Regions from separate parts of the Bacillus sp. SH7-1 genome, predicted to be linked through region 2. Evidence: riboswitches for the same ligand, from Rfam matches in the RefSeq annotation. Region 2 holds a riboswitch; each other region holds the start of a gene.
The links. Region 2 has a riboswitch for thiamine pyrophosphate ahead of DN390_RS19790 (MTH1187 family thiamine-binding protein). Riboswitches for the same ligand answer to the same signal wherever they lie in the genome.
Positions count from the first base shown of each region.

Region 1: another riboswitch for thiamine pyrophosphate. It lies ahead of tenA (thiaminase II); the one in region 2 lies ahead of DN390_RS19790 (MTH1187 family thiamine-binding protein).
Region 3: another riboswitch for thiamine pyrophosphate. It lies ahead of thiC (phosphomethylpyrimidine synthase ThiC); the one in region 2 lies ahead of DN390_RS19790 (MTH1187 family thiamine-binding protein).

Region 1 is NZ_QNUD01000006.1:122,544-125,833, forward strand. Features, by position in the region: gene DN390_RS06225 (ABC transporter permease) at 1-319, opposite strand, end outside; gene DN390_RS06230 (ABC transporter ATP-binding protein) at 319-1,068, opposite strand; gene tenA (thiaminase II) at 1,037-1,732, opposite strand; TPP riboswitch at 1,815-1,917, opposite strand; TPP riboswitch at 1,977-2,088, opposite strand; gene DN390_RS06240 (SH3 domain-containing protein) at 2,358-3,290, shown strand, end outside.
Region 2 is NZ_QNUD01000024.1:105,433-108,722, forward strand. Features, by position in the region: gene DN390_RS19785 (methyl-accepting chemotaxis protein) at 1-1,548, shown strand, start outside; TPP riboswitch at 1,610-1,711, shown strand; gene DN390_RS19790 (MTH1187 family thiamine-binding protein) at 1,812-2,132, shown strand; gene DN390_RS19795 (ABC transporter permease) at 2,104-2,877, shown strand; gene DN390_RS19800 (ABC transporter substrate-binding protein) at 2,874-3,290, shown strand, end outside.
Region 3 is NZ_QNUD01000003.1:204,422-207,711, forward strand. Features, by position in the region: gene thiC (phosphomethylpyrimidine synthase ThiC) at 1-1,728, opposite strand, end outside; TPP riboswitch at 1,843-1,958, opposite strand; gene lldP (L-lactate permease) at 2,030-3,290, opposite strand, start outside.

The DNA of each region.
Region 1 (3,290 bases), on a different contig from region 2:
CAAGCGCAGTAATAGGAATCGTTTGTGAGGCAACTAATAATGGATAAAATGCTCTCTCCATCCAATTACTCGCATTCATTAACATCGCTAGCCCTACCCCAAGTAGGATAGAAATAGCCACCCCTATTAAAACGACATATAATGTTGCCGGCAAATGAACCGTAAATAATATATCTTTTAGTTTCCATATTTTCATTACAATTGCAGATGGTGACGGTAAAATGTACATCTCATCTACAATTCTTGCGCCTATTTCCCACATGACAAGTAAAATACTAGAAAGTGTAAGGGCAGGTAAAAGTTCCTTCAACCGGTTCATCATACGAGTACCTGCCTTTGTAACATACTAAGAAGCTCATCTTTAAGCGCTAACACTTCAGGCTTATATAAATCTTTTCTTGTCCGGTTACGATCAAGCGGTACAATCTTCTCAGTTAAAGTAGTTATCGGTTGATTTTCTACAACGAAGATTCGATTAGAAAGAAATAATGCTTCTTCCACATCATGAGTGATAAATAAAATTGTTTTTTCCCACTCTTTCCATTGTTCAAACAGCCATTCTTGCAAAGATGCCTTCGTTAAAGCATCCAACGCGCTAAACGGTTCATCTAACAGCAATATCTCCCCGCCTGTTAATAAAGTTCTAATAAAAGATACGCGTTGTCTCATACCGCCAGATAAATCTTTCGGATATTTTGTCTCATACCCTTGTAAGCCAAATTTATGTAACAGTTCCTTTGCCTTTATTTGTGCTTCTTTCTTCTGTACACCTTGGCACTCTAGCGGCAGAGCTGCATTCTCAATAATCGTTCTCCATGGCAGGAGCATATCTTTTTGGGGCATATACCCTACAGGATGGCTCTTTGTTTCTGTCAGCTCTATCTGTCCCGTACTTGCTTCTTCTAAACCTGTAATAAGGCGAAATAAAGTACTTTTCCCGCATCCACTCGGTCCGATAATACTTACAAACTCTTTATCTTGTATAGAAGCATTTAATTCATTGATGATTGGCTTCTCATCATAATGAAAAGAAACATTATGAAACTGTAGTATGTTCTTGCTCCTCAAATCCCCACATCTCCTTACGATAGGACATATCCCAGAATAAATATTCAAATCGACTGGAATATAGGAAAATCTCCTCTAATCGATCTAGCTCTTTTCCAGACTTTCCAACTGCCATTTCATTTAATAAATCTATTAACCAAATACAAAGGTTACCGTATTCTTCAGAACTATATCCTTGAATCCACTCACCAAAGAACTCATGATCTCTTGCTCCAGGAATATCATTTAAACGCTTTCCAATTTCCCAGTAGCTCCACATACACGGAAGAAGTGCTGCTATTAATTCCGCAAGTGTGCCATTTTGAGATACAGACATCATGTAATTTGTATAAGCTAAATTTTTAGCAGATGGTTTGGCAGACTCTATCTCCTCTATAGAAATTCCAAGTCTTTTTGCATACTGTTTATGGATCGTCATTTCTCCATTTAATATTCCATCAATTTGTTCAGCAAATTTCCCCATTACTTGTGGATTCGTTGCCTTTACAACACCAATCGCATATAGCTTTGCATAATCTAACAAATATAAATAATCTTGGATAATATAATACTGAAACTTATCTTTTTCTAACGTGCCATCTCCCATACCTACTACAAACGGATGATTATGACTCATCTCCCAAACTGGTTGTACAGTTTCTAATAATCTATCGCAAAATTTCATTTCTCTATCCCCTTTCAATTCATATATCTAAATAAAAAACCACTTCTAAATAAGAAGTGGTTACAGCAAATAAAATTATAATTTATTCGTTGCTCCACTTCCCTTCGCTAGTATTACCTAGATCAGGTCTGTAAGGGTTAAGGATTATTCCTCTCTCAGCACAACAAGCACCCCTAGTGGTTTCAATATGAAATTTTTAAATAAAAAAGCCCCGTTTCTATACGCAAAGAAACGGGACTCATTATTAGTGTCCGAATTGCTTCCCTACGCTAGCATAATCTAGATCAGGTAATGAAAAGGATCAAAGGCTTACGGCCTACTCTCAGCTGGCAACACCAGCTCTCCTAGCAAACTATGAAATTATCACTGTCAGTATAACACCGTAATAAGACATCATCAACTGTTTTAATTTTCTCAATTGTCAACAAAATAACAAAACTATTTAATACTTATATTCTATCTTAGAAATTAATATCCTAATTAATTGGATAATAAGGAATCATTATCCTCAAAAAATTTATTTTTTTATTGATTTCATATTACATTTATGTGAATACACCCACTATATTATATCTTTATACTATAATAAAATTACAACTATACAACTAGAGGAGGTCTCTATTATATGAATATGAAAGCTACTGCTTTAACAGCAACTACTGTCGCAATTGCCTCTTTACTTCCTTCTATGGGAGAAACAACTGTACAAACAGCCAACGCTGAACAATTATCTAACGTGAAAACTGGATATGTCAAAGTCGATCAAGTAGCCTTACATACACAAGATAACGCAAATAGCTCATCAATTGATACAATTCGCTTTAATACGAAAGTGAATATACTTGAAACAACTAATGACTGGTATAAAGTATCTGTTAATAATAAAGCAGGTTACGTACAAAAAGATGCTATTCTACTAAAAAACAAACTTCAATCTAATAATCAATACATCGTTAATGCCAATGCATTAAACGTTCGTTCTGAACCTAATTTAGAATCTTCAATTTTAGATGTATTACCAAATGGGAAATTCGTTACCATTCAAGAAGAAAAAGGTGAGTGGTATAAAATTTTACATAATGGCAAAACAGGTTACGTACAAAAGGCATTCGTGTCTAATGGTTCACAGCCTTTAGTAAAAGGCATCACAGTTCAAAATAATACGAAATACACAGTTGCAACACCTAAACTTAATGTACGTAGCAATGCTAGTACAAGTAGTGCACTACTTGGTTCATTACAAAATGGTACACAAATACAAGTAGTGGAAACTGTCGGAACTTGGTATAAAATTCGTTTTGGCACAGGATACGGATATGTAGCAAAGCATTATGTGGTGCAAAATCAAACGCAATCACAAACTCAAACAGCTCAACCTACTTCCATTCCAGCAGTTTTCAAATTCCCTACTCAAGGAAGAATTAGCTCAACCTTTGATATGCGCTGGGAACAAATGCATTATGGGATAGATATTGCAGCTCAGGGTAATGTCTCTATCCAAGCTGCGGCTGCAGGTAAAGTTGTGAAATCATATTATTCAGCTAGCTATGGCAATGTT
Region 2 (3,290 bases):
GTGAGAGATGTTACAAAAGACCCAGTGGCACAAAGAGAAAAGAGAGAGAAGTTAACAGAGAAATTAGATGAAGCAACGGAAGAATTGAATAGTGTTGGACAAACCTATATTGTTGGAGCAAAAAAAAATGAAAAAGGTGAGTTACTAATCGTCGATTTGTCTACAGGGTTAGCAAATGTTGTTGACGTAAGGCCGGGAGAATATTATAAACAACCAGATCTTTGGATGAAAGCATACGATAAGGTAATGAGCACGAAAAAAGCAAACATGACAGTAGTATATGAGGATCTATTAGGATCATGGGTAACGATATTAGAACCAATTAAAGATGAAGACGGAAATATTGTGGCAATTGTTGCAGCCGATGTAGATGCTTCTATTGTTCCTATTACAAAGGAAAAATTCATTATACAAGGTTTAATGTTTATTTGTATTTCTGTTTTAATTGCAACTGTTATTCAATTCTTAATCGTGCGTAACGCACTTGCTCCATTGCGGGATTTACGTGAAGGATTGCGCAAAGTCGGTGAAGGTGATTTAAGTATTAAATTAGAGGAAAGACCAGATGATATTGGTATTATTAATTCTTATTTTAATAATACCATCGAGAAGTTTAAAGGAATTATAGATAAAGTGAAGCAGACGGCAGAACAAGTTTCCTCATCTTCAAAAGAATTGTCAGTGAGTACGAAAGAGAATAGTATGGCAGTTCAAGAAATCGTAAGTTCTATGGTTGAGTTAAGAGCTGGCGCTCAGTCACAAGAAACTTCAGTACCACAGTATTTAGGTATTGTATATGAAATGGAAGATAAGATGGAAGAGATAACGAATGCTGCAAAACAAATGGCGAAAGAGTCTGAAGGTATAGAATATCATTCAGGAAAAGGAAATGGTGTTACTAAACAGGCGATTAATCAAATGAACATAATACAAAATGCAGTACAAGATTTATCTTCTATCATATATTCTTTGGAAGCGAGATCAAAAGAAATTAGTGATATTGTAACTGTAATTACAAGTATTTCAAATCAAACTAATTCGCTAGCTTTACATGCTACTATTGAAGCTTCACGTGCTGGGGAAACTGAAGAGGGATTTGCCATTGTTGCTGATGAAGTGCGTAAATTAGCAGAGCAGACGGAAGCATCAGCAAAAGATATAGCAAAATTAATAGGGGAAACACAAGCCGGAACGGAAGAAGCTGTTGTTTCAATGCAAAAAACTTCAAAAGAAGTAGAATCTGGAATTAAACTTGTTGAAAGTAGTGGTGCTTTCTTTGAAAAAATTTCGAAATCAGCACAAACTGTTACCAATCAAGTTGGAGTTGTTTCTAGCAATTCAAATAATATATTGCAAAATAGCCAAAATATTGTTCGTGTTGTAAATGAACTATCACTTATCGCAAATAAGTATGCGAATAGTAGTAGTAATGTTCAAGAAAGTATGAAAGAACAGGAAATGTCTGTACAAGATATTGCTGAATTAGCTAGTTCTTTAAGCTGGCTTTCACAGGAGTTACAAGAGTTAATTGGAGAATTTAAAAGTTAACTGAAATGATTATACATGCTTTTGTTTGTTCAATAAAATAAATCATGCTACAATGAAAACGAATTAAGGACCGGGGAGCCAATTGGCTGAGAGGATGTAAGCAAACATCGACCCTCAACCTGATCTGGATAATGCCAGCGTAGGGAGTTACTTAAAGTGATGTAGCATATGTTATTCTATAATAACTTGCATACAAGGCTTTCCTACGCAGTAGGAAAGCCTTTTCTTGTTTTAAAATTAAATTTCATAAGGGGGATTTTATTATGTCACAACAAGTTACAATGTCATTTTCAGTAGTACCACAAGCAAAAACAAAAGATGTATATTCTGTTGTTGATAAAGCAATTGAAGTTGTACAACAATCGGGAGTTCGTTATGAAGTAGGAGCAATGGAAACAACGCTGGAAGGAGAATTAGATGTACTTCTTGATGTCGTTAAACGTGCGCAACAAGCTTGCGTGGATGCTGGAGCTGAAGAAGTGATTACTTCTATTAAAATCCATTACCGTCCAAGCACTGGTGTAACGATAGATGAAAAGGTTTGGAAGTACCGTGATGAATATGCAAAACCAGAAGCAATCTAAAATAATTACAACAATTTGGCTTATCCTTCTCATTGCGATATGGGAAGGATCTGTTTCATTATTTAAAATTGAACCGTGGATTTTACCGAAGCCTTCTGCGATTGTTCAAGAATTAATAGGAATGAAAGATTTATTATTACCGAATACGATGCAAACGTTACAAGAGGTTATAATTGGACTATTTTTTGCAGTTTTAATTGGGACAAGTATTGCAATTGTTATGGACGTTATCCCTTTATTTCGTATTTTAATAAATCCGTTGCTTGTTATTTCGCAAACGATTCCAATCGTTGTACTTGCACCGTTATTTATTATTTGGTTTGGATATGGAATGCTACCGAAAGTAATGGTAGTCATACTCGTTTGTTTCTTCCCGATTGCGCTTAGCATTTTAGAAGGTTTTCAAACGGTAGATAAAAATATGTTGAAGTTGTTGCAAACGATGAAGGCGACGAAATGGCAAGTTTACCAGAAAGTAAAGTTTCCAGCAGTGCTTCCATACTTTTTCTCTGGTTTGAAAATTGCAGTTACATATAGCGTAATGGGAGCGATTATTGGGGAATGGCTCGGTGCAAGTGAAGGATTAGGAGTTATGCTTACGAGGGCTACAAAATCCTTTTTAACAGCCCGGGTATTTGGTGTTGCAGCAATTATTGTTATGGTGACATTATGTCTGTATTTTATCGTGGAGTTTATGGCAAGAATAACAGCACCATGGATATATAGAAAGGACGGCAGAAAATGAAAAAAGGTTTAAAAGTTATGTTGGCTGCCTTATTAGCAGTAGGTGTGGCTGGATGTAATCCGGCGAAGAAAGAGGAAAGTACAAGTAAAGATCAAAAAATAAAAGTAGTATTAGATTGGTTCCCGAATACGAATCATACTGGTTTATATGTAGCGCAAGCGAAAGAGTATTATAAAAAGCAAGGCTTAGATGTAGAAATTATTCAGCCTGGTGATAATGTAACAGCAGAGCAAATGATAGCTTCAGGAAAAGCTGACTTCGCAATAAGCGCACAAGAAAATGTAACGTTGGCGCGGGTGGAAGGTATTCCTGTTGTATCTGTCGGAGCGATTATTCAGCATAACACTTCAGCTTTTGCGTCACTTAAGAAAGATAACATGACTTCACCGAAAAATTTTGAAGGCAAACGTTAC
Region 3 (3,290 bases), on a different contig from region 2:
TTCTTTCGCTTTCTCTTTCATCCCCTTTTCAATTGCTTCTGTCGTTTCTAAATCATTTTCTTTCGCATATTCACGAATATCATGTGAAATTCTCATACTACAAAACTTCGGTCCACACATGGAGCAGAAATGAGCCGTTTTCGCGCCTTCTGCTGGCAGTGTTTCATCGTGATACTCCATCGCACGCTCAGGATCTAAAGATAAATTAAATTGATCGCGCCAACGGAATTCAAAACGAGCTTTTGAAAGTGCATCATCACGCTGATGAGCTGTTTTGTGCCCTTTCGCAAGATCAGCTGCATGTGCAGCGATCTTGTACGTAATAACCCCCGTGCGAACATCATCTTTATTTGGCAATCCTAAATGTTCTTTCGGCGTTACATAACAAAGCATCGCCGTTCCAAACCAGCCAATCATCGCAGCTCCAATCGCCGATGTAATATGGTCATAACCTGGTGCAATATCTGTCGTTAACGGCCCAAGTGTATAGAACGGCGCACCCTGACAAATATCAAGCTCTTTTTCCATATTCTCTTTAATTAAATGCATCGGTACATGTCCAGGTCCTTCAATCATCACTTGCACATCATGTTTCCAAGCAATTTTCGTTAATTCACCAAGTGTTTCAAGCTCAGAGAATTGTGCCTCGTCATTTGCATCTGCAATCGAACCTGGACGTAATCCATCTCCAAGAGAGAACGAAACATCGTACTGCTTCATAATTTCACAAATCTCTTCAAAATGAGTATATAGGAAGTTTTCTTTATGATGGAATAAACACCACTGCGCCATAATCGAACCACCACGCGAAACGATACCTGTCGTACGCTTTGCCGTAATTGGAATGTAACGAAGTAATACACCAGCGTGAATCGTAAAGTAATCCACGCCTTGCTCCGCTTGCTCAATTAACGTATCACGATACACTTCCCACGTTAAATCTTCTGCAATTCCATTTACCTTTTCCAGCGCCTGATAAATCGGCACAGTTCCAACTGGTACAGGCGCATTACGAATAATCCACTCACGCGTCGTATGAATGTTTTTACCTGTAGATAAATCCATAATCGTATCTGCCCCCCAGCGAGTAGCCCACGTCATCTTCTCTACTTCTTCCGCAATAGAAGAAGATACAGCAGAGTTTCCGATATTTGCATTTACCTTCACGTGGAAATTACGCCCGATAATCATCGGTTCTGCTTCCGGATGATTAATATTCGCTGGTAAAATGGCACGACCTTCCGCAATTTCCTTACGAACAAACTCAGGCTCTACGCCTTCACGAATCGCAACGTATTCCATCTCAGACGTAATAATGCCATTACGCGCATAATGCATTTGCGTAACATTTGCACCTTGCTTCGCTCTAAGCGGCTGGCGATCCATTTGCGGGAAAATAGGTGTATGTTTCGAAGCCACTTTCACACCGTCATCCTCTGGTTTCACCTCGCGCCCTTCATATGCCTCTACATCCCCGCGCTCTAGAACCCAAGAGTGGCGCGGCGCCTGCAACCCCTTTTCCAGCTCCACTGTATACGCCGGATCCGTATAAGGACCGCTCGTATCATACACACGGATTGGTGGATTTGAGACGCCGTTCGTTTCGCTTTGTTCAATCTCACGCATCGGCACTTTCATACCTGCGCGTGGTCCATCCACATATACTTTCTTACTCCCTGGTAAACTCGATTTCAATTCAATTTGCTCAGCTGAAACAGATTGTTTCATAACCTTTGTTGCCTCCCCTGTTCGTGACAAGGACGAGATATGGCCAGCGTATGCCAAAATAAAAAGAGCCAGGTCCATAAAAAAATAAGGACCTGGCTCATAAAAGACATCATTATGTAAAGCCGTTAACTTCCCTACGCTGGTACGAGCCAGATCAGGTCCAAAGGGTTAAGAAGATCACGCGCTTCTCTCTCAGCCTACGCATACGTTAGGCACCCCTAGTTTATCACTGATTTAATTTTCAATACTTTCCCATCATACACGATAATCTGAAAAATGCAAAGTTTAATTCTTTTGCTTTTTACGGAATCATCCACGTTAAATAATATGCCTGTACATACGTCATAATACCAACAATAATTACGAAGAATAAACTATGCTTCACTGTAAAGCGGAATAAATCTGATTCTTTTCCAGCAAGTCCAACTGCCGCACAAGCAATCGCAATTGATTGCGGAGAAATCATTTTACCTGTTACACCGCCCGTTGTATTTGCTGCAACGAGAAGCACTTCAGATACGCCAACTTGTTGTGCTGTAATTGCTTGTAGATTTGAGAATAATGCATTCGCTGACGTATCGGAACCTGTTAAGAATACGCCAATCCAGCCTAGGAATGGTGAGAAGAACGGGAATAATCCGCCAGTTCCTGCTAGTGCTAACGCTAAAGTAGAAGATAGACCAGAATAGTTTGCGATAAATGCAAATCCTAATACGAATCCAATAGATAGAATTGGCATTTTTAATTCGCTTAACGTTTCTTTAAATGTCACTACTGCATCTTTTACATTCATTTTCAAAATAAACATGGAAATGATGCAAGCAATTAAAATCGCTGTTCCAGTTGCTGATAATACATCAAGCTTCAAAATCGCCTCATAAGGCGTCGGTTTATTTACGATTGGCTCTGCTTTCATTACCAAATTGTGCAATCCTGGAATTTCAAACTTAAATACAAGACTTTCTAACGCGCCTCCTGAAGCAAATAATGCTTTAAAGAAACTTTGGCTCCAAATGACTACCATAACCGTTAATACGATAAATGGAGACCATGCCTTCACTACCTTTCCAAACGTTAATTTCGGCATCGATGCTGCTGTCGTTGTTGCTGCTACTTCACTATTTGCTTGCCCGGATTGATAAATTTCTTTCGGTTGCCATACTTTTAAGAACAGCGCCAAACTAACTAAACTTACAAGTGCCGATGTAATATCCGGAAGTTCCGGCCCTAAAAATGTCGCTGTAATGAACTGTGTAATTGCAAATGAGCTACCTGCTACAAGTAAAGCAGGCCACGTTTGTCTTACCCCTTTCAACCCGTCCATTAAAAATACGATAAAGAATGGAACAAATAATGATAAGAACGGTAATTGATGTCCAGCCATTTGTCCGATTTTATGTGGATCAATACCTGTTACTTGTCCAGCAACGGTAATCGGAATTCCCATCGCTCCGAACGCTACTGGTGCCGTATTTGCAATCAAACAAAGACCCGCTGCATATAAAGGATTTAATCCAAGCCCTGCAAGAAGTGCTGCCGTAATCGCTACTGGTGCACCAAAT